Regions from separate parts of the Streptomyces syringium genome, predicted to be linked through region 1. Evidence: riboswitches for the same ligand, from Rfam matches in the RefSeq annotation. Region 1 holds a riboswitch; each other region holds the start of a gene.
What was found. A riboswitch is a leader RNA that binds a small molecule or an ion and turns the genes downstream of it on or off. The one in region 1 is predicted to bind cobalamin.
Positions count from the first base shown of each region.

Region 1 (6,813 bases):
CGATCTTCTCGATGCCGTACTCGGTGAGGTAGCCGTAGCCCCCGTGCAGTTGCAGGGCGCGGTCGGCGACGGAGTAGCCGGTGTCGGTGGCGAAGCGTTTGGCCATGGCGCACAGCTGGGCCGCCTGAGGGTCGCCCCGGTCCAGGGCCTCCGCGGCCTGACGGACCAGGGCGCGGGCGGCGGCGAGTTCGGTCGCCATGTCGGCGAGGCGGAACTGCAGCGCCTGGGCGTCGAGCAGCGGTGCCCCGAAGGCCTCCCGGTCGGCGAGGTATTCCAGGCTGCGGTGCAGGGCATGCTGCCCGCCGCCGAGGGAGCAGGCGGCGATGCCGAGCCTGCCGCCGTTGAGCCCGTTCATGGCGATGCGGAAGCCGTCGCCCTCGGCGCCGAGCCGGCGGCCGGCCGGAAGGCGGACACCGTCCAGGACGACCTGGCGGGTGGGCTGGGCGTTCCAGCCCATCTTCTTCTCGTCCGGACCGAAGGACAGCCCGGGGTCGTCCCGTTCGACGACGAACGCGGAGATACCGCCCGGTCCCTCCCCGCCCGTGCGCGCCATGACGATGTACACCTCGGCGGCACCGGCGCCGGAGATGAACTGCTTCACGCCGGTCAGGACGTAGCAGTCCCCGTCGCGTACGGCCCGGGTGCGCAGCGCGGCGGCGTCGGAGCCGGCGCCCGGCTCGGTCAGGCAGTAGCTGCCGAGGGTGTCCATCGAGCACAGCCCGGGCAGCCAACGGGCGCGCTGGGCCTCGTCCCCGTAGCGGTCGATCATCCAGCCGACCATGTTGTGGATGGAGAGATAGCCGGCGATCGAGGGGCAGCCGGTGGCCAGCACCTCGAAGATCAGCACTCCGTCCGCGCGGGTGAGTCCGGAACCACCCGCGGCCTCGCTTACGTAGACGCCGCCGAGCCCGAGCCCCGCGGCCTTGCGCAGCACGTCGACGGGGAAGTGTTTGTCCTGGTCCCAGGCGACGGCGTGCGGGGCGAGGTGTTCCCGGGCGAAGTCCAGCGTCGTCCCGGCCAGCGCGAGCTGCTCCTCGGTGAGGCCTGTCGTCATGGCGCTCATCCCATCGTGGGGATGGTGAAGCTCGCGCCCTCCTTGACCCCGGAGGGCCAGCGCGAGGTGACGGTCTTGGTGCGGGTGTAGAAGCGGATGGCGTCCGGGCCGTGCTGGCCCAGATCGCCGAAACCGGACCGCTTCCAGCCGCCGAAGGTGTGGTAGGCGACCGGCACGGGGATCGGCACATTGACGCCGATCATGCCGGTGTCCACACGGCGGGTGAAGTCGCGGGCGGTGTCCCCGTCGCGGGTGAAGATCGCGACGCCGTTGCCGAAGGCGTGCTCGGAGGGCAGCCGCAGCGCGTGCTCGTAGTCCGCCGCGCGGACCACCGACAGGACGGGCCCGAAGATCTCCTCCTGGTGGATCCGCATGTCCGGGGTGACCCGGTCGAAGAGGGAGGCACCGGCGAAGAAGCCGTTCTCGTGCCCGGCGAGGGTGAAGCCGCGCCCGTCCACGACGAGTTCGGCGCCCTCCTCCACTCCGAGGTCCACATAGCCGGTGACCCGGTCGACGGCGTCGCGGCCGACGAGGGGGCCGAAGTCGGCGTCCGGGTCGTCGGACCGGCCGATCCGCAGGGTGCCGATCCGCTCCTTGAGGCGGGCGACCAGCGCGTCGGCGGTGTCCTCGCCGACGGGCACGGCGACGGAGATCGCCATGCAGCGCTCCCCGGCCGAGCCGTAGCCCGCGCCGATCAGGGCGTCGACGGCCTGGTCGAGGTCGGCGTCCGGCATCACGATCAGATGGTTCTTGGCGCCGCCGAAGCACTGGGCCCGCTTGCCGTGGGCGGCGGCCGTGGCGTAGATGCGGGCGGCGACCGGGGTCGAGCCGACGAAGCCGAGCGCCTGCACCCGCGGGTCCTCGAGCAGGGTGTCGACGGTTTCCTTGCCGCCGTTGACGACGTTGAGCACGCCGGGCGGCAGGCCCGCCTCCAGGAACAGCTCGGCGAGCCGGAGCGGGACGGACGGGTCGCGCTCGGAGGGCTTGAGGACGAAGGAGTTGCCGCAGGCGATGGCCGGGGCGGCCTTCCACAGCGGGATCATCGCGGGGAAGTTGAACGGGGTGATGCCCGCCGTCACGCCGATCGGGCGGCGCAGGGAGTGCACATCGATGCCGGTCCCGGCGTTGTCGGAGAAGTCGCCCTTGAGCAGGTGCGGAATGCCGGCCGCGAACTCCACCACCTCCAGACCGCGCTGGATGTCGCCGAGCGCGTCGGGGACCGTCTTGCCGTGCTCGGACGACAGCAGCCGGGCGAGGGAGTCCTTCTCGCCCTCGACGAGCCGGAGGAAGCGCAGCAGGACGCGGGCCCGGCGCTGCGGGTTCCACTCGCCCCACTCCCGCTGGGCCTCGGCGGCGTCGGCGACGGCCGCCTCCGTCTCGGCCCGGTTCGCCAGGGGTACCCGGGCCTGCACGGCGCCGGTGTTGGGGTCGTACACATCGCCGTAGGCACCCGATGTTCCCGGGGTGTGCCTGCCGCCGATGAAATGGGTGAGTTCACGGACCATGGGAGAGCCTGCTCTCGTCAGGTGAGATCCGAAGATGGCGCGAAGCATCGGGCGGCGGGCGCGAGTTGCGCGCGGGCCGCCGACGGGTCGCGGGACGCGAAGGGCGAAGAGCCGTCAGGAAGCGGGTGCAGCCGCTCGCCGCGCCGGATCACCAGGGTCGTGGGTACGGACCGGTGCCATGCGTGTCTGCTCCATCCTCGTGGACAACACGGAACGTTCCGCGGCCGGTATCCTGACTCCCGGATCAGCGCGCGTCCCCGTGCCTTCCCGACATCCCGCTCGTCAGTGGCGTGTACCGCGAGGACGGACTCCCCGGTCACAGTGGCGGGACCGTGCCGGTTTCACACCGGCTTCCCTGCACCGCGGACCTTGTCCCCCGAACATATAGTTGGACGTCCTAGTAAGTCCAGGGTCTGCTGGCTTCTCCTGGCCCCGGTGTGTCAGCGAGGCCCGGTGTCCAGTACCGGGTACGGCACGAAGGTGCTGCGGTTCTCGTCGACGGCCAGGGGCCGGCCGAGCGGCGGGACGGCCCGCTGCGGGCAGTCCAGGCGTTCGCAGATCCGGCAGCCCATGCCGATGGGGGTGGCGGCCGAGGCGTTGTCGAGATCGAGCCCGTCGGAGTAGACGAGCCGGGAGGCGTGGCGGATCTCGCAGCCGAGCCCGATGGCGAAGGTCTTGCCGGGCTCGCCCCAGCCGCCCCGGTGCCGGGTGACGGTGCGGGCGGTCCACAGATGGCGCTGCCCGTCCGGCATGGCCGCGATCTGCACATGGATGCGGCCGGGAGAGGCGAACGCCTCGTAGACGTTCCACAGCGGGCAGGTGCCGCCGGCCCGGGAGAAGTGGAAGCCGGTGGCCGACTGCCGTTTGGACATGTTGCCCGCGCGGTCGACCCGTACGAACGAGAAGGGCACCCCGCGCAGCCGCGGGCGCTGCAGCGTGCTGAGCCGGTGGCAGACGGTCTCGTAGCCGAGCCCGAAGCGGTCGGCGAGCCGCTCGATGTCGTACCGCAGCTCCTCCGCCGCGGCGTGGAACTCCCGGTACGGCAGGATCAGCGCGGCGGCGACGTAGTTGGCGATGCCGATCCGGGCCAGCGGCCGGACGGCCGAGCCCTCCTCGTAGTCCTCCGAGGCGAGCCGGGTGAGTTCCCCGTCGTATTCGAGCAGGGCGAGCTGCGTCGCCATCCGGAAGGCCTGCTGGCCGGGGCGCAGCCGGTTCGACAGGTGCAGCACCCGCGCACCGGGGTCGTAGGTGTGGAGGCGGTCGGCGTCGGCGGCGATACGGACCCCGTGGCGTTCGGCGAGCCGGGCGGCCAGGGCCGGCAGCACCTCGCCGGGCCGGATACCGATCTCGGCGGCCAGTTCCTCGGCGGCGGTGTCGACGGTGTGGAGGTAGTTCTGCCGGCGGTAGAAGAACTCGCGGATCTCCTCGTGCGGGGAGCGCGGCAGGTCCGGGTCGTCGGTGCCGCGGCGCTCGGCGACCTCCGCGAGCCGCTCGGTCAGGACCTGGTTGCGCCGGCCCAGGTCGAGCAGCACCGCCGCCACGGCGGGCAGCCGGGAGGCGAGTTCCGACAGATCGGCGGGAGAGACGCGGGCGGCGGCCACCTCGTCGGCGAGGGCTTCGCGCAGGTCGGCCAGGACACGGCCGGTGTCACGCTCGGAGAAGAAGCCGGGGTCCACGCCGAACGCCTCGGTGAGCCGCAGCAGTACGGGCACGGTGAGCGGGCGGGAGTCGTGCTCCATCTGATTGAGGTAGCTGGGTGAGATGGCGAGCATCCGGGCCATGTGGGCCTGGCTGAGCCGCCGTTCCTCGCGCAGCCGCCGCAGCCGCACCCCCGCGTATGTCTTGCTCATGCCTTGCTCATGTTCTTGCTCACCAGGCCCCTTCGGCCGCCCCCGGCTCCGTGCGGCCACCCTAGCCGGGAGCAAGCGGCTTGTGGACAGGAGACCTTGGCAAGGTTGGCAAACATGCTCGGGAAGATTCACAGAACTTGGCAGCCCGCCATGGTTGATGGCACCGAGTGCCACTGCCAGAGTCTTAGCACGGCCCGCCGGAGCCCCCGGATCTCAACATTGCCCGCTCGATGGGGGCACGGCGGGCCGCACTTACCAGGGGAAGCACTTCCCTTCGCATTCTTGGCAGAAGCCCGAGCGGCTTCGACGCGGGATCGACGCGGGATCGACGCGACACGGCGACACTGGGAGACGGTCATGGCGCAGACAGGGACGACGACGGCCGAGGAGCTGGCACAGCGGTGGGCGACGGACCCGCGCTGGCAGGGCGTGCGGCGCTCGTACGGCGCCGAGGACGTGGTGCGGCTGAGCGGCACCGTCCGGGAGGAGCACACCCTGGCCCGGCGCGGCGCCGAGCGGCTGTGGCGTCAGCTCCACGAGCGTGACTACATCCACGCGCTCGGCGCGCTGACCGGCGGCCAGGCCGTGCAGATGGTCAAGGCCGGACTGCAGGCCGTCTACCTGTCCGGCTGGCAGGTCGCCGCCGACGCCAACCAGGCCGGGCACACCTACCCCGACCAGAGCCTGTACCCCGCCAACTCCGTACCGACCGTGGTGCGCCGCATCAACAACGCACTGCTGCGCGCCGACCAGATCGCCACCGCCGAGGGTGACGGCGCGGACGTCGACTGGCTGGTCCCGATCGTGGCCGACGCCGAGGCCGGCTTCGGCGGCCCGCTGAACGCCTTCGAGCTGACCAAGGCGATGATCGCGGCGGGCGCGGCCGGCATCCACTACGAGGACCAGCTCGCGTCCGAGAAGAAGTGCGGCCACCTCGGCGGCAAGGTCCTGGTGCCCACCTCCCAGCACATCCGCACCCTCAACGCGGCCCGCCTCGCCGCCGACATCGCCGATGTGCCGACCCTGATCGTGGCCCGTACGGACGCGCTCGCCGCCAATCTCCTGACCACCGACGTCGACGAGCGCGACGCCCGCTTCTGCACCGGCGAGCGCACCGCCGAGGGCTTCTACCGCGTCGAGCCCGGCATGGGCCCCGTGATCTCCCGGGGCCTCGCCTACGCGCCGTACGCGGACCTGCTGTGGATGGAGACCGGCACCCCCGACCTGGCGCAGGCGCGCGAGTTCGCCGAGGCCGTCCACGCCGAGTACCCCGAGCAGATGCTCGCCTACAACTGCTCGCCGTCCTTCAACTGGCGGGCCGCGCTGGACGACGACCAGATCGCCAAGTTCCAGCGCGAGCTGGGGGCGATGGGCTACCGCTTCCAGTTCATCACCCTGGCCGGTTTCCACTCCCTCAACCACGGCATGTTCGACCTGGCCCGGGGCTACGCGGAGCACGGCATGCCCGCCTACGTGGAGCTCCAGGAGCGGGAGTTCGCCGACCAGCGGCACGGCTTCACCGCCGTGAAGCACCAGCGCGAGGTCGGCACGGGCTACTTCGACCAGGTCAGCACGGCGCTCAACCCCGCCGCGGAGACGCTCGCGCTGCGCGGCTCCACGGAGGAGGAGCAGTTCCACTAGGCCACGGCGGGGGCGGGGCGGGGGCGGGGCCACACAGACGACCGGGGCTGAGGGGCCCGGGTCACGGCCGGGGCTGAGGGGCCCGGGTCACGGCCGGGGCTGAGGGGCCCGGGCCGCTTGGGGATACGCCGAAGGGCGGCGGCACCGGGTGGGGTGCTGCCGCCCTTCGGCGTGCGGTGTCGACTCCCTTAGTAGGCGGAGTTGACGTTGTCCATGGAGCCGTACTTGTCGGCGGCGTAGTTGCAGGAGGCGGTGATGTTGGCGACCGGGTCGTAGGGGTCCCAGGAGGTGCCCTCGACGTGGTAGGCCTTGAAGGTCGGGTCGATGATCTGGAGCAGGCCCTTGGAGGGGACGCCGTTGGCGGCGTTGATGTCCCAGTCGTTGATCGCGCGGGGGTTGCCGGTCGACTCGCGCATCACGTTGCGCTTGATGCCCTCGTAGCTGGCGGGGATGTTCTTGGACTTCAGGATGTCCAGGGACTCCTTGATCCACCCGTCGAGATTGTCGGCATACGCCTTCTTCACCGGAGCCGCAGGCTTCGCGGGGGCCGCCGGCTTGGCGGGGGCGGCGGGCTTCACGGGGGTGCGGGCCTCGGAGCGGCTGGCGGCCTGCTTCTCGGCGCGGGTCTTGTCGGCCTTGGCCTTCGCGGCGGCGTCGGCCTTCTTCTTCGCGTCAGCGGCGTCGGTCGCGGCCTTGGCCTGGGTCTTGGCCTTCGCGGCGGCGGTGTCGGACTGCTGCGCGGTGTGGTCGTGGGCGCCGAGGT
Region 1 covers NZ_JAGIOH010000001.1:6,481,166-6,487,978, reverse strand. Annotated here, with positions in the region: gene JO379_RS28495 (acyl-CoA dehydrogenase family protein) at 1-1,063, opposite strand, end outside; gene JO379_RS28490 (CoA-acylating methylmalonate-semialdehyde dehydrogenase) at 1,060-2,559, opposite strand; cobalamin riboswitch at 2,765-2,939, opposite strand; gene JO379_RS28485 (short-chain fatty acyl-CoA regulator family protein) at 3,000-4,409, opposite strand; gene aceA (isocitrate lyase) at 4,767-6,050, shown strand; gene JO379_RS28475 (transglycosylase SLT domain-containing protein) at 6,239-6,813, opposite strand, start outside.

Region 2 (6,813 bases), 590 kb from region 1:
GACTGTCCCGTGGACCGGCAGGGGCGTGCCCTTTCCGGACCCACGGGACAGGTGGGGTGTTTCCGGCGTGCGCTCCGCGCGCTCAGTTCGCCGCGGTGACCGTCCTCGACGCCGCCTCGTCGCCCTGCCGGTCCCCCGCCTTGGCGAGGAGCAGGCGCTCCGCGAGGTGACCGAAGAGCAGGCCGAAACCGGCCCACAGGACGAACTGGACGGCCAGCGTGGCGAGACGGAACTGCCACAGCAGCACGGCGGGGAAGCCCTCCGGCACGTTCTCGCCCGAGGGCAGGAACGCGAAGGCGATCCCCACCACCACCAGGAAGGCGGCGCCCGCCACGACACTCGCGTACCAATGGCCCAGGCGGGGAACCAGCCGCTTGCCCAGGATCACCGTGCCCACGGTGAGCAGCACACTGAGCGCGATCATCAGGAAGAACAGCGCGGTGCGCTGGTCCAGGGTGTCCGGGTCGCCCACGGCGGGCGGGTTCGCCGGATACTTCAGGAACGGCACCAGATAGACAGCGACGAACGCGCCGAGCGCGACCAGTGCGGCCGTCGCGCGCGGGCCGAAACGGCCGACGCGGCCCAGCGCATAGCAGTACACCAGGGCGGCGATACCGCCCAGTGCGACCCCGTAGACGAGGATGCCGGTGGCCAGCCCCGCGGTCGACTGCAGGGAGCGGCTGACCAGCTCCTCACCGCCGCCGTGGTCGTGGCTGTGCGCCTCTTCGAAGGCGATGGCCGCATCCACCCGGGATTCCCCGAGCAGATAGGCCGTGAGCAGCGCCAGCGCGCCGGCGGCGAGGCCGGCGAGCATGCCGCGTACGAGCAGGGCCCGTACGGAAATGGAGTTCACGAGCTCTTGACCCCTGGTCTCTCAGTGGCAGGGGAAGCCGAGCAGATGACGGCCGTCGTGCACCCACTCGTGGACACCCTCACCGGAGATCAGGGCGGTGGCGCCCTGCTCGGCGCCGACGAAGTACAGCAGGATCAGCGCGAGGATCCCGAAGAAGAGCGTCCACGGGGCGATCTCCTTCAGGGAGATCGGGGTGATCGCCGGTACGGCGGGGGTACCGGTCGCGGGGGCGGCTGACTGGGCCATGGCAAAACCTCCTGGGGAACACGCGTCCCGATCGTGGTGCTGTCAACGACGGTGCCGGGTCTGACTTCCCTGCCAGCGCCCCGCGTGGATCGGGGGCGTTCGCCGGGTACACAGTGGCGCGACCGTGCCGGGTTCTCACCGGACTTCCGTCACACCGTCGTCATGTACACGCGACCGTACCGTGTACGCGACCGGGGCGCTACGGCGTGCGGAGGCGCACCCCCGCGCGCGCCCCGCTCGCCCCCTCGTGGTCTGCTGGGCGCGGGCCGACCGGGCCCGCCCGGGAGGAGAGTTGAGGACCATGACCGTACGTGTGACGCTGCTCTCACCGGCGATGAGTGCCGCACTGCGCGAGGCCCGTTTCGACGACGGGTCCCCGCTCGACGACGCCGGGGCCCGGCAGACCCGCGCCGCCGCCGGCGGTCTGCCCCGGATGTCGGCCGCCCTCTGCGCCCCTTCCCCGCGCTGCCACGGGACGGCCGCCGCGCTCGGCCTGTCCCCCGCCCCCGTGCCCGAGCTGCGGGACCTCGAGGTGGGCGGCTGGCGCGGGCGGGGGCTGGCCGAGCTGTCCACGGCCGAACCCGAGGCGGTGGCCGCCTGGTTGGCGGACCCCGGCGCCGCGCCGCACGGCGGCGAGTCGCTGCTGGACCTCGTCGGCCGGGTCGGCTCCTGGCTGGACGGGCGGACCGACGACGACGGCCGGCTGCTCGCCGTCGTGGAACCCGCGGTGGTCCGCGCGGCGGTCGTGCACGCGCTGGGGCTGTCCCCGCGGCTCTTCTGGCGGCTCGACGTGCCCCCGCTGTCGCTGACCGAACTCACCGGCCGGGCCGGACGCTGGAACCTGCGCTGCGGCCGCCCGCTCACCCCGGAGCCGGCACCACCGGCCTGATGAACCGGCACCGGGGCGCACCGGGGCTCACAGGGCGGTCAGCCCGCCCCGCGTCCCGGCCGACGGCCTCCGGTGGATCAGCTCCAGCAGCCCGCAGCGGACGCAGGAGGCCGCCGGATGACCGGCGTCACCGCCGCCCCCGCCGTCGAAGGGCGGCCCCGGACGGCCGTGCGGGACGTCGGCCAGTAAGGACTCGACGGCCGTCAACAGGGCCAGGGCATGCTGGAGTTCGTGCTTGAGGACGCGGATACGGGCGCCCTGCGCGCCCACCTGTCTGCGGGTGGTCGCCAGGCGCTCGTACTCCTCGGGGGCCACCACCACCGCCTCCTCCCCACCGATGATCATTCGACGCGGCTCGGGGCGCCTGCTCATCGTGGCCGTCCTCTCCTGTGGGGGCATGACCGGTGGGGGCAGTCAATCATGAGAGTCCGTTGCGATTTGGGCCACTTGAGCGGGATTGGCCGTGAACAGCGGGCGTGGCCCCGGCACCTCGGTGCCGGGGCCACGCCCGCTGTCACCCCCTGATCAGGGCGGAGGGCGACCGGCGTCAGCGCATGTCGGCGCCGGTCAGCTCGGCCCGCACCTGCCGGGCCGCCCGGACCAGATGCTCCAGGGAGTCACGGACCTCGCTCCAGCCCCGTGTCTTCAGGCCGCAGTCGGGGTTGACCCACAAACGCTCGGCGGGAATGGCACCGAGCCCCTTGCGCAGCAGGCCGGCGGTCTCCTCGACGCCCGGCACCCGGGGCGAGTGGATGTCGTAGACGCCCGGGCCCACCTCATGTCCGTATCCGGCCACGGCGAGTTCGTCGGCGACCTGCATGTGCGAGCGGGCCGCCTCCAGGCTGATGACGTCGGCGTCCAGCTCCTCGATGGCACCGATGATGACGCCGAACTCGGCGTAGCACATATGCGTGTGGATCTGGGTGTCCGCCCGGACGCCCGCGGTGGTCAGCCGGAACGCCTCGGTCGCCCAGGCCAGATAGCCGGGCCGGTCGGCGGTGCGCAGCGGCAGCGTCTCGCGCAGCGCGGGCTCGTCGACCTGGATGACGGCGGTCCCGGCGGCCTCCAGGTCGGAGACCTCGTCGCGCAGGGCCAGGGCGACCTGGCGGGCGGTGTCGGCGAGCGGCTGGTCGTCGCGGACGAAGGACCAGGCAAGCATGGTGACGGGGCCGGTGAGCATGCCCTTGACCGGGCGCTCGGTCTGCGACTGGGCGTAGCTCGTCCAGGCCACGGTCATGGGCTCGGGGCGGGAGATGTCGCCGGCCAGGATCGGCGGGCGGACGTAGCGGGTGCCGTAGGACTGCACCCAGCCGTGCTGGGTGGCGAGGTAGCCGGTGAGCCGCTCCGCGAAGTACTGGACCATGTCGTTGCGTTCGGGCTCGCCGTGGACGAGGACGTCCAGCCCGGCCTTCTCCTGGAAGGCGAGGACGTCGCGGATCTCGGCGGCGATGCGCTCGTCGTAGCCGGCGGCGTCGATCCGTCCCGCGCGCAGATCGGCGCGGGCGGTACGCAGCTCGGTGGTCTGCGGGAACGAGCCGATGGTGGTGGTGGGCAGCAGCGGCAGACCCAGCCGGGCCCGCTGGGCGGCGGTCCGCTCGGAGTACGGCTGCGGGCGGCGGGTGTCCCGCTCGGTGACGGCCGCGGCACGGGCCCGGACGGCCGGGTCGTGGGTCAGGGCCGAGGCGGCGCGGGAGGCGCGGGCGGAGCGGTTGGCGGCGAGCTGCGGGGCGATGACGTCCGTGCCCTCGTTCAGTCCGCGGGCGAGGGTGACGATCTCCTCGGTCTTCTGGCGGGCGAAGGCGAGCCAGCGGGCGACCTGGGGGTCCACGTCGCGTTCGGCGGTGGCGTCGAGCGGGACGTGCAGCAACGAGCAGGAGGGGGCCACGTCCACCCGGCCGGCGAGGCCGAGGAGGGTGGCGAGGGTGGCCAGCGAGTGTTCGAGGTCGTTGATCCAGATGTTGCGTCCGTCGACGACGCCGGCGACGAGGCGCTTGCCCGGCACGCCGCCGGCCGCGGCGAGGGCTTCGAGGTTGGCGGCGGCGGGGCCGGTGAAGTCCAGGGCCAGTCCCTCGACGGGTGACTTGGCGAGGACGGGCAGGGCGTCACCGAGGCGGTCGAAGTAGGTGGCGGCCAGGATCCGGGGCCGGTCGGCGAGCGCGCCCAGGTCGCGGTAGGCGCGGGTGGCGGCGCTGAGGACGGCCGGCGACTGGTCCTGGACGAGCGCGGGCTCGTCGAGCTGGACCCACTCGGCGCCCGCGGCCCGCAGCTCGGCCAGCACCCGGGCGTACACGGGGAGCAGCCGGTCGAGGAGGGTGAGGGGCTGGAAGTCGGCCGGGGCGCCGGGGGCGGGCTTGGCGAGGAGCAGGTAGGTGACCGGGCCGACCAGGACGGGGCGGGCCGTGTGGCCGAGGGCGAGGGCCTCGCGCAGCTCGCCGAGCGGCTTGGCGGGGTCGGCGGTGAAGACGGTGTCCGGGCCCAGTTCGGGGACGAGGTAGTGGTAGTTGGTGTCGAACCACTTCGTCATCTCCAGCGGCGGGGCCTCCTGGGTGCCGCGGGCCATGGCGAAGTAGCCGTCCAGGGCGTTGTCCCGGACGGCGGCGCGGTGCCGCTCGGGGATGGCGCCGACCATGACCGTGGTGTCCAGGACGTGGTCGTAGAGCGAGAAGTCGCCGGTGGGCACCTCGTCCACGCCGGCCTCCGTCAACCGGCGCCAGGCGGCGCGGCGCAGAGTGGCGGCGGTGGTGTGCAGGGCGTCGGCGGTGACGCGGCCCGCCCAGTAGCCCTCGATGGCCTTCTTCAGCTCACGGGACTGGCCCTGCCGGGGGTAGCCGTGGACGGTGGCCCGGGAGGGCGGGGTGGTGTTGCGGTCGGTCACGGAACTCTCCTTCGCGAGTCGCGGAATGACCACGGCGGACCCGGGCGCGAAGGGACGACGAAGAGGGCGGGCGCGCTGGGCACACCTGCCTGCCACCGCCGGCCCTCCCTCGGGGCCACCGAGATCACCGCACGCGGGTGGCGCGCGGGCAGTGGCAGGTCTTCGGACTCGCGGGCGCGCCCTGGGGCCTTGGGGCCGCCGGGCACCTACTGGCCGTCGCTTCCCGGACGCGTGGGCGTCCAGTGCGTATGACGGCGGTCGTTCCCACTCACCGCTGCGGGGCAGTCCCGGATTTCCACCGGGTTCCCTCTTGCGACGCTCCCGCCTGGCGGGCGGGGCGAACCAGCTGCGTCCCCCACCCTAGACACAATGCGGAAGGACCGGTAGGGGAATCCGCGCAAGGATTCGATCTTGACGCGTGGCCGGTATCCGCCGGTGGACACTCCGCGCGTGCCGACCCGGCACGGCGTGGACGCCCGGCCCGACGTGCCGGGCGGCGGCCCGGGCGGGGCCTGTCCGCCCTGGAGGCACGGGCGTGCGGCACCCCGGTGGTCACCGCCGCGGCGGCCGCACCCGCCGCCCACGGCACCGTTGCGGGCGGTCCATGTGACGCATGAGAATCTCCGGTACGCCCGGACCCCGCCCGGACCCTGGAGTCGCCGTGACCGCCTTCGCGCACGCTCCTTTCGACCGCCGCACCGCGCTGCGGGCCGTGGCCGCGTCGGCCGCGGCCGGGCCCGTCGGGGGTGGTGGCGGCCGGAGTCCGCTGCGGGTGATGAGCTTCAACCTCCGCTACGCCTCCGACACCCCGCCGAACACCTGGGCCGATCGGCGGCCCGTCATGCGCACGCTGCTGCGCCACGAGCGCCCTCATCTCCTCGGCACCCAGGAGGGGTTGTACGCGCAGCTGCGCGACATCGCCGACGATCTCGGGCCGCGCTACGCCTGGGTCGGCACGGGCCGCGCGGGAGGCAGCCGCGATGAGTTCACCGCCGTCTTCCACGACGTGCGGCGGCTCGCCCCCGTCGCGTACGACCACTTCTGGCTCTCCGACACCCCGTATCTGATCGGCTCCGCGACCTGGGGCAACACTGTGATCCGGATGGTCACCTGGGTCCGGTTCCGCGATCTGCTCACCGGGGGCGAGTGCTACGCCCTCAACACCCATCTCGACCACGCCCATCAGAACGCGCGCGAGCGCTCCGCCGCGCTGATCACCACCCGGCTGCGCGGTCTGGATCCGGCCCTGCCCCGGATCGTCACCGGCGATTTCAACGTCCCCGCACACGGCAACCCCGTCTACGACACGATGCTCGAACAGGGTTCGCTCGTGGACTCCTGGGACACGGCCGATCAGCGCGGGGCGCAGTACGCGACCTTCCACGGCTACCGGCCGCTCGTGCCGGACGGCGACCGCATCGACTGGATCCTCACCTCGCCCCGGGTACGGACCCGGCGCGCGGCCATCAACGTCTTCCAGCAGGGCGGGCAGTTCCCCAGCGATCATCTGCCGGTGCAGGCGGACCTGGAGCTGTAGGGCGCCGCCTGTTTCATGGCCGCTTATCTCAAAGCCGCCCGAGTGTCACCACTTTGAACCGATCCACCCCGGGCACGGCACCGACTATCGGACATTCGAACATCAGGCCTCCCTTGGCGCACCAGAACCGCAGAAAACCCTTCCGCCGCAGGCCACCCTGGGTGACGTTCAAACAACGGTGTGAAACCTTTCGCCCCAACGTCACCACGAGTTGTCCGCATTACGAACAAAACTGGCCGGAAGTGCCCGGATCATTTTGACTGTGCCCACCCTCATCACCAAATGTCTGCCAAATGTCCTCGTCAGTGAAGCCCGTGTGCTCAGGGCTCTTACGGAACTACGACTTCCGATTACTGCTCTCCGGGGCAGCGGTGAGCCAGGTCGGCGCTCAAGTGACCGTCGTGGCACTGCCG
Region 2 covers NZ_JAGIOH010000001.1:7,075,477-7,082,289, reverse strand. Annotated here, with positions in the region: gene JO379_RS30740 (CbtA family protein) at 83-853, opposite strand; gene JO379_RS30735 (CbtB domain-containing protein) at 875-1,099, opposite strand; gene JO379_RS30730 (histidine phosphatase family protein) at 1,401-1,988, shown strand; gene JO379_RS30725 (hypothetical protein) at 2,016-2,360, opposite strand; gene metE (5-methyltetrahydropteroyltriglutamate--homocysteine S-methyltransferase) at 2,536-4,863, opposite strand; cobalamin riboswitch at 5,016-5,208, opposite strand; gene JO379_RS30715 (endonuclease/exonuclease/phosphatase family protein) at 5,525-6,400, shown strand; gene JO379_RS30710 (MFS transporter) at 6,694-6,813, shown strand, end outside.
Region 2: another riboswitch for cobalamin. It lies ahead of metE (5-methyltetrahydropteroyltriglutamate--homocysteine S-methyltransferase); the one in region 1 lies ahead of JO379_RS28490 (CoA-acylating methylmalonate-semialdehyde dehydrogenase).

Region 3 (6,813 bases), 6.1 Mb from region 1:
CTGGCGACCGCCTACGCGCTGTCGGTGGATTACGAGGTCTTCATCGTCGCGCGTATCAAGGAGGAGTATCTCGCGTCAGGTGACAACACCTCGGCTGTCGTCGTGGGAATGCAGCGAACAGGCCGACTGGTCACGGCAGCGTCTCTTGTCTTCGCCGCCGCCATGGCCGGACCCGCGACCTCTGAGGTCGCCTCGCTCAAACTGACCGGGGTGGGACTGGCTCTGGCTGTCCTGGTGGACGCCGTGGTGGTGCGGGGGGCTCTGGTGCCCGGTCTGATGACTCTCGCGGGCCAGGCGAACTGGTGGTTGCCGGGAGGCAGGCGAGCGGTGTCAGGAATGCCGAAGGGGCGCGGACGCCGCCCCTGACCGGGGCCGCCCGCACCCCTCAGCGGGCGGCCCCCGGATGCCTCGCAGGCTCCCGTCAACACAAGCCACGCGGACCGGAATCGGTGATCCTGGGACACGGCAGGCCCCCGCGCGGAAGGATCGGCGTATGAGTCCTGACGCGGCATCCGCTTCCGGCAGTCAAGAGGGCGTACGCGAGCCCGACGGTCCTCGGCGTCGCGGCGGGCCCGCGCTGAAGGCCGACGCACGGTCCGCCGTACCCGATGTCTGCGCCGCCTTGGCCGTCACCGCGACCGTGTTCCTGTTCCTCTTCGCGCGCGTGCGCTCGGGGGAGTCCTCGACGGTCGCGGTCATGCCCTTCATGAAGGACGCCGGCGCCTACTGGATGTATTTCCTCAGCCAGGCGTTCGGCTGGTCGGGACTGCTGTGGGCCTGGATCACGATCATGCTCGGGCTGCTCCTCTCCGGTCCCCGGCCCGGCCGGCTGCCGATCTCCAGGGCCGGGCTCGAACGCTGGCACCGTGTCACCAGCCTCACCACCCTGGCGCTGATGGTCGCCCACGCCTTGATGTTCGCGGCGGAACTCGTGCGCTACAAAGCGGAATCGACGTGGACCGAGCGCTTCTGGGAAGCGTTCGTGGACACCTTCGTGCCCGGCGGATACTCCTCGGGAACCGGTCGGCTCGCCATCCCCATCGGGCAGGGAGCCCTCTATCTCGCCATCCCCCTGGGCCTGCTCTTCTACGTCCGGCACCGTATAGGCCCGCACACCTGGCGCAGGCTGCACCGCTTCATCGTCGTCGTCTACGTCCTCAGCGTCTGGCACACCCTGCTGTACGGCACCAACGTCTGGTACGCCGAGTGGCCGCGCACCGCGCTGTGGCTGCTGCAACTCCCCGTCGCCGCGCTGCTCCTGCTCCGGCTGCTGCGCCCCGCCCGCCGCGCCGAACGGCTCACGTGGCCCGGCCGGCGCGGAGGCGGCACCGACCGGCCGTCTCCGCCCCGGCTCCCGGCATGGGCAGCCCGGGTGGCGGGCCGGGTCGCGGTCGGCGCGGTGCTCGTGGGCCTCGTCGCCGTGGTCGCCTCGGGTCACGACGGCGGCCGGGAACGCCCCGCACCCGCCCCCTCGCCGCAGGCGCCGCACGACCACGGCTCGGACTGACGCCCGTCGATGGCCGCGGCCGGCTTCTCGGCCACCACCACGTCCCCGCCCGATGCCGTCTCCTCGGGGAAGAAGGTGACGTGGGGCGCGCCGGTCCTGGGATGGAGGGTGACCTCTCCCGTCACTCCGTAGACCTCGGCGAGCAGCCGGGCGGTGAGCACCTCCCGGGGCGGCCCCGATGCCGCCACCGCGCCGTCCCGCAGCACGTAGAGGCGGTCGCAGTAGTAGGCGGCCAGGTTGAGATCGTGGAGCGCGACCAGGGCCGTGGTGGGCAGTCGGCGCAGGAGCCCCAGCACCTGCATCTGATGCCGGATGTCCAGGTGGTTGGTCGGCTCGTCGAGAACCAGGAGAGTGGGCTGCTGGGCCAGTGCCCGCGCGATCAGTACGCGCTGTCGCTCGCCCCCCGAGAGCCGGCCGAAGGGGCGGTCCGACAGCTCCGTCGCGTCGACCCGTGCCAGTGCGGAATCCACCAGCCGGGTGTCCTCGGCGGTGTCCCCGTCGAGCAGACGTTTGTGGGGAGTGCGCCCCATGGCCACCACGTCGCGCACCACCAGATCGAAATCGGCGCCGGGCTCCTGCACCACCGCCGCCAGCGTGCGTGCCAGCCGCCGTACGGGCAGCTGCCAGGCGTCCGCCCCGTCGACGATCACCCGCCCGGTGTCGGGGCGCAGCACCCGGTAGACGGTGCGCAACAAGCTCGACTTGCCGCTGCCGTTGGGCCCCACCACCCCGACCACCTCACCGGGGGCGGCGTTCACGGACACGTCGTGGATGAGGCGGTGTGCCCCGGCGGTGACCGTGAGGCCCTCCACGCACAGTTCGGTCGCGCTCATTCCACCCCCTGGCCGGTGCCCCGCCGGGCGTCCCGGCGCATCAGCCACAGGAAGAAGGGGCCACCGCACAGGGCGGTCAGCACCCCGACCGGAATCTCCTGCGGTGCGGCGACCGTACGGGCCGTGATGTCGGCCCACACCAGGAAGACGGCCCCCGCCAGAGCAGCCGCCGGCAGGACGCGACGGTGGTCCCCGCCGACGAAGAGACGAACGATGTGCGGCAGCATGAGCCCGACGAAGCCGATGGGCCCGGCCGCCGCCACCAGGACACCGGTGACGAGGGAGAGCAGCACGAACATCCGGCCGCGGAACCGCGCCACATCCAGCCCCATGGTGGTGGCAGCCTCCTCGCCCGCCAGCAACAGATTGAGCGACCGGGCCCGCAGGATCAGCACCGCGACGGCCACCAGCAGTGCGCCCGCCGGCAGCCAGAGGGTGTCCCACCGCACTCCGCCGAGGCCCCCGAGTGTCCAGGCGAGCACCTCGCGGGCCTGGTTGCCACGGTCGGCGGTCAGCAGCACGAGGTCGGTCAGGGCGGTCGCGACGGCGGCGACGGCGACTCCGGACAGCACCAGCCGGACGGAGGTGATCCGACCGGTGGCCCGGGCGGTCGCGTACACCAGCAGCAGGGTGAGCAGGGCTCCCGCGAAGGCGGACACCGACAGCGACAGCGTGCCGAACAGGGTCACACCGGAAACGATGACCAGGACCGCCCCCAGCGAGGCGCCCGAGGACACGCCCAGCAGATACGGGTCCGCGAGCGGATTGCGGACCAGGGCCTGCATGGCCGTGCCGACCACCGCGAGCCCGGAGCCGGTCACCGCGCCGAGCAGTACCCGGGGAGCCCGGGCGTCGAGGACGATGGTCTCGCGCGCCCGGGTCCAGGCCGGCTCCGGCCACGGCGCCCCCACGCGGTGGGCGACGATGCCCCACACCTCACCGGGCGGCACGTTCACCGAGCCGATGGTCAGCCCGGCCGTCACCGAGACCAGCAGGAGAGCGCCGAGAAGCACCAGGACCAGCGGATAGGGCACCTTGCGCCGTCCGCGCGGTGGCATCCGGACCGTCCTGGAGCGCCGGGATGCCGTGTCGGCCGTGTCCGCCACGGCCGACGGACGGGCCGTCACCGGAACCGCTCGGGATGCAGTCGGCGGGCCAGATCCTCCACCGCGTAGGGGGGCCGCACACCGACCAGGGTCGAGGTCAGCGGCAGTACCGTGAACCGCTGGTTCTTGACGGCGGGCACGTCGGCGAGGGCGGGGTGGGACAGGAGGAACTTCTTCTTCTGCTCGACACTGCCCGAACCGCGGTAGTCGTAGATGGCGATGACCTCGGGTTTGCGCTCGACGACCTGCTCCCAGGAGACGTCACCGAAGACCTCGTCGAGGTCGCCGAACACGTTGCGCCCTCCGGCCAGCCGGATGATCTCCGTGCCCAGGCTCTTGCCGCCTGCCGTGAAGGCCGCCTTGTCCCCGCTGTCGTAGACGAACACCGGCACCGGCCGGCTGCCTTCGACCGCTTCGGTCGTCCTGGCGACGCGTTCCTCGAGGCGCGTCACGAGGTCGTCGGCCCTGCCCTGGATGCCGAAGATCCGGCCGATGGTACGGACCTCCTCGTAGGCGTCCGCCATGGCCACGCGGCCTTTGCCGCAGTACTCGCGGTTGAGATAGGTGTCGATGCCCGCCTCGGCGAACACCTTGCGGGATCGCCCCTCCTTCTCCGCGAAGGCGGAACCGTAGCCGCCGTACACGAAGTCGGGCTCGGCGTCCACGACGGTCTCGAAGGACGGCTCCTTCTTCGCCAGCTCGGGAATCCGGCCGAAGTCGCGGCGGTGCTCGGGCAGCACCGCGGAGTCGGGGAACGACGTGCCGACCATCGCCTTCTTCAGCCCGAGAGCGAGCATCAGCTCGGCCGGGTGCTGGTGGATGGTCACCACCCGGGCGGGTGGCTTCCGATAGGTGGTCCGGGTGCCGCAATTGTCGATGGTGACGGGAAACCCCTTCGCCCGCGGGGCCGTGGCCCGGTCGTCCGCAGGGTCCGTCGCTCCGCAGCCTGCCAGGAAGCTCGTGGCAAGGACCGAAGCCAACGCACAACGGATGATCCGCCGACGGGTGGGGGACGAAAAGGAAAGACGGTGGATGCCGTCGTACATGTGATGCCTCCTGCGGAGTCCGCGCTCCTCGGACAGCCCTCGCGACGGGACAGTGTCCTGACTCCCGGAGCGACGTCCCCTGGCCTCCGACCGCTCTCGCGGTGGTCTCCCCCAGAGGTATCGCTTCCCGGTCACAGTGGCGGGACCGTGCCGGATTCACACCGGCTTCCTGATTCCCCGTCGCGACGATGACCCGGTGATATTACGAGTGGCGGGCGAGGCGGGAAAGGGCGCACGATCGATCAATTCGCGCCCCCCTCCGCCTCATTCAGCCCTGACGGGAGGCGCGAAGGATCAGTCGTTCGGCGTCCTGGTCGTAGGGCCGGCCGTCGAAGCCACCGAAGATCTCGACCTCTTCGAAGCCGGCCTCCTCGGCCATCGCCCGCAGTTCGACCGCGCTGTACACGAACCAGACCAGGCTCGCCCGGCGAACGCGGTCCCCGCGGACCAGCACCCAGTCGCTGCGCAGCCGGGCCCAGTCGTCGAGCACGGTGTCGGTCTGCACCAGCAGATCACCGCCCCGGTGGACGACCTTCGGCGGCACGACCTTACGGGCCAGGAGCTCCTTGCCCGCCACGTCCAGCAGCAGACGGCCACCGGGTTCCAGACAAGCACGCATGTTGCGCAACACCCGCATGTTGGCGGCGTGTTCCTCGAAGTACCCGAACGATGTGAACATGTTGAGCACGACGTCGTAGGCCTCCGGCTCGACGTGGTGCAGCGCGTCGGTCCGGACGAACCGGGCCTTCGCCCCCGCCGCCCCGCAGAACTCCCGCGCCCGCTCCAGCATCGCGGGACTGCGGTCCACGCCGGTGACGTGGTGGCCGCGACGCGCCAGCGGAACGGTGAACACACCCGGGCCGCAGCACAGGTCCAGGACACGGGCCCCGGGAGTGAAGGCCAACAGGGGAGAGGAGTCGAGAAGTTCCTCCGCCTGGCTGTAGCGCTGTTCGGAGAAGAGAAAGTCGTAGAACTCGGTCCAGAACTCGTCGTCCTCGAACCCGTCCGTCCGTGTCATCAGGAACCGGCCTTCCTTCGCGTCGTCGAGTCGATCGGTTTCCCCGCACCCGGTGCCGTGCGCACCGCGAGCAGCAGGGGCGGGAGAAGCAGACACTGAGCCGCGGCCGCCAGCCAGAACCAGCCGGTCTCCCCGGCGTCGAGGCCGAGACCGTAGAGCTGCCCGCCGAGAATCCCGCTCGCGCACGCGCCGAGGCCGGCCGCGAGACGCTGCTGCCCGAACACGACGGCATCGGAGCGCGGACTGCGGCGCAAGGCCTCCAAGTCGTTCTTCAGGAACAACACGATGTCACCGAAGGTGATCAGCGCGCCGCCCAGCAGCAGCGCCGTCCTGGTGCCGGCCGACAGGACCGCCATTCCGGCGGCGAGCGCGAGGAAGCCCCCCACCAGCGCCCGCCGGTACGGCATCCGGCGGATCCGGCCGGAGGCCAGTGGCTGGACCACGATGACCAGGACGAAGCAGGTGAGCAGCACCAGGCTGTAGAACTCGCTGGACGCCCGCTCCACCGCGAACACGGCCAGATAGTGCTGGAAGTGGAAGTACAGATAGAAGGCCAGCAGATTGGCCGCGAACGGCAGCGGTGCCACTCCCGAGAGCAGGCCCCTGCTCACCGGGAGACCATCGGCCTTCCCCGGGTCCGCGCCGACGGCTCCGCCCGCCGGCCCCACCGGGGTCCTCTCCGTGGGCAGCAGCGCGTGGCCGGCCGTCACGCCCAGGAACAGGGCTGTCGTCGCGAGGAACAGCCAGCCGGGTGAGGACAGCACGAACGGGCCGGCGATCAGTGGTCCGACCGCCATGCCCGCGTTGAGCGCCGCGTTCCCGGCCGACAGGAACATCGGCCGCCGCTCGTCGTCCACGCCGCGCACCAGATAGGCCTTGTTGGCGGGGAGATACAGCGCCGCACCGCAACAGGTGAGGATCAGCGCGCCCACGACGAGCGGCGGCCAGCGCAACGCCAGCAGCAGACCCACGAAGCCCGCCGTACGTACCGTCAGGGCCCACACCATGGTGCGCCGCAGGCCGATACGGTCCGCGAGCGCCCCGCCGACCACGCCACCGGAGAACTGCACGAGGGACGCCACGGCCAGGACCAGCCCCACCGCTCCCAGGCCCATGCCGAGCCGTTCGTGCAGGAACACCGACATGAACGGCAGGACCATGAAGCTGCCCAGCGGGATGAGGAAGGAACTGACCAGCAGGAACCGCAGCGGTCCGCTCAGCCGGAGAAGCGAGATGCCGAGGGGTGTCGCCGTGGCCCGCCCTGCGCTCACCCGGCCGCCCGCTCGGTGTGGACCCGTACCGC
Region 3 covers NZ_JAGIOH010000001.1:399,218-406,030, reverse strand. Annotated here, with positions in the region: gene JO379_RS01905 (MMPL family transporter) at 1-366, shown strand, start outside; gene JO379_RS01900 (ferric reductase-like transmembrane domain-containing protein) at 494-1,507, shown strand; gene JO379_RS01895 (ABC transporter ATP-binding protein) at 1,435-2,340, opposite strand; gene JO379_RS01890 (FecCD family ABC transporter permease) at 2,337-3,398, opposite strand; gene JO379_RS01885 (ABC transporter substrate-binding protein) at 3,464-4,492, opposite strand; cobalamin riboswitch at 4,523-4,705, opposite strand; gene JO379_RS01880 (class I SAM-dependent methyltransferase) at 4,761-5,510, opposite strand; gene JO379_RS01875 (MFS transporter) at 5,510-6,781, opposite strand; gene JO379_RS01870 (ATP-grasp domain-containing protein) at 6,778-6,813, opposite strand, start outside.
Region 3: another riboswitch for cobalamin. It lies ahead of JO379_RS01885 (ABC transporter substrate-binding protein); the one in region 1 lies ahead of JO379_RS28490 (CoA-acylating methylmalonate-semialdehyde dehydrogenase).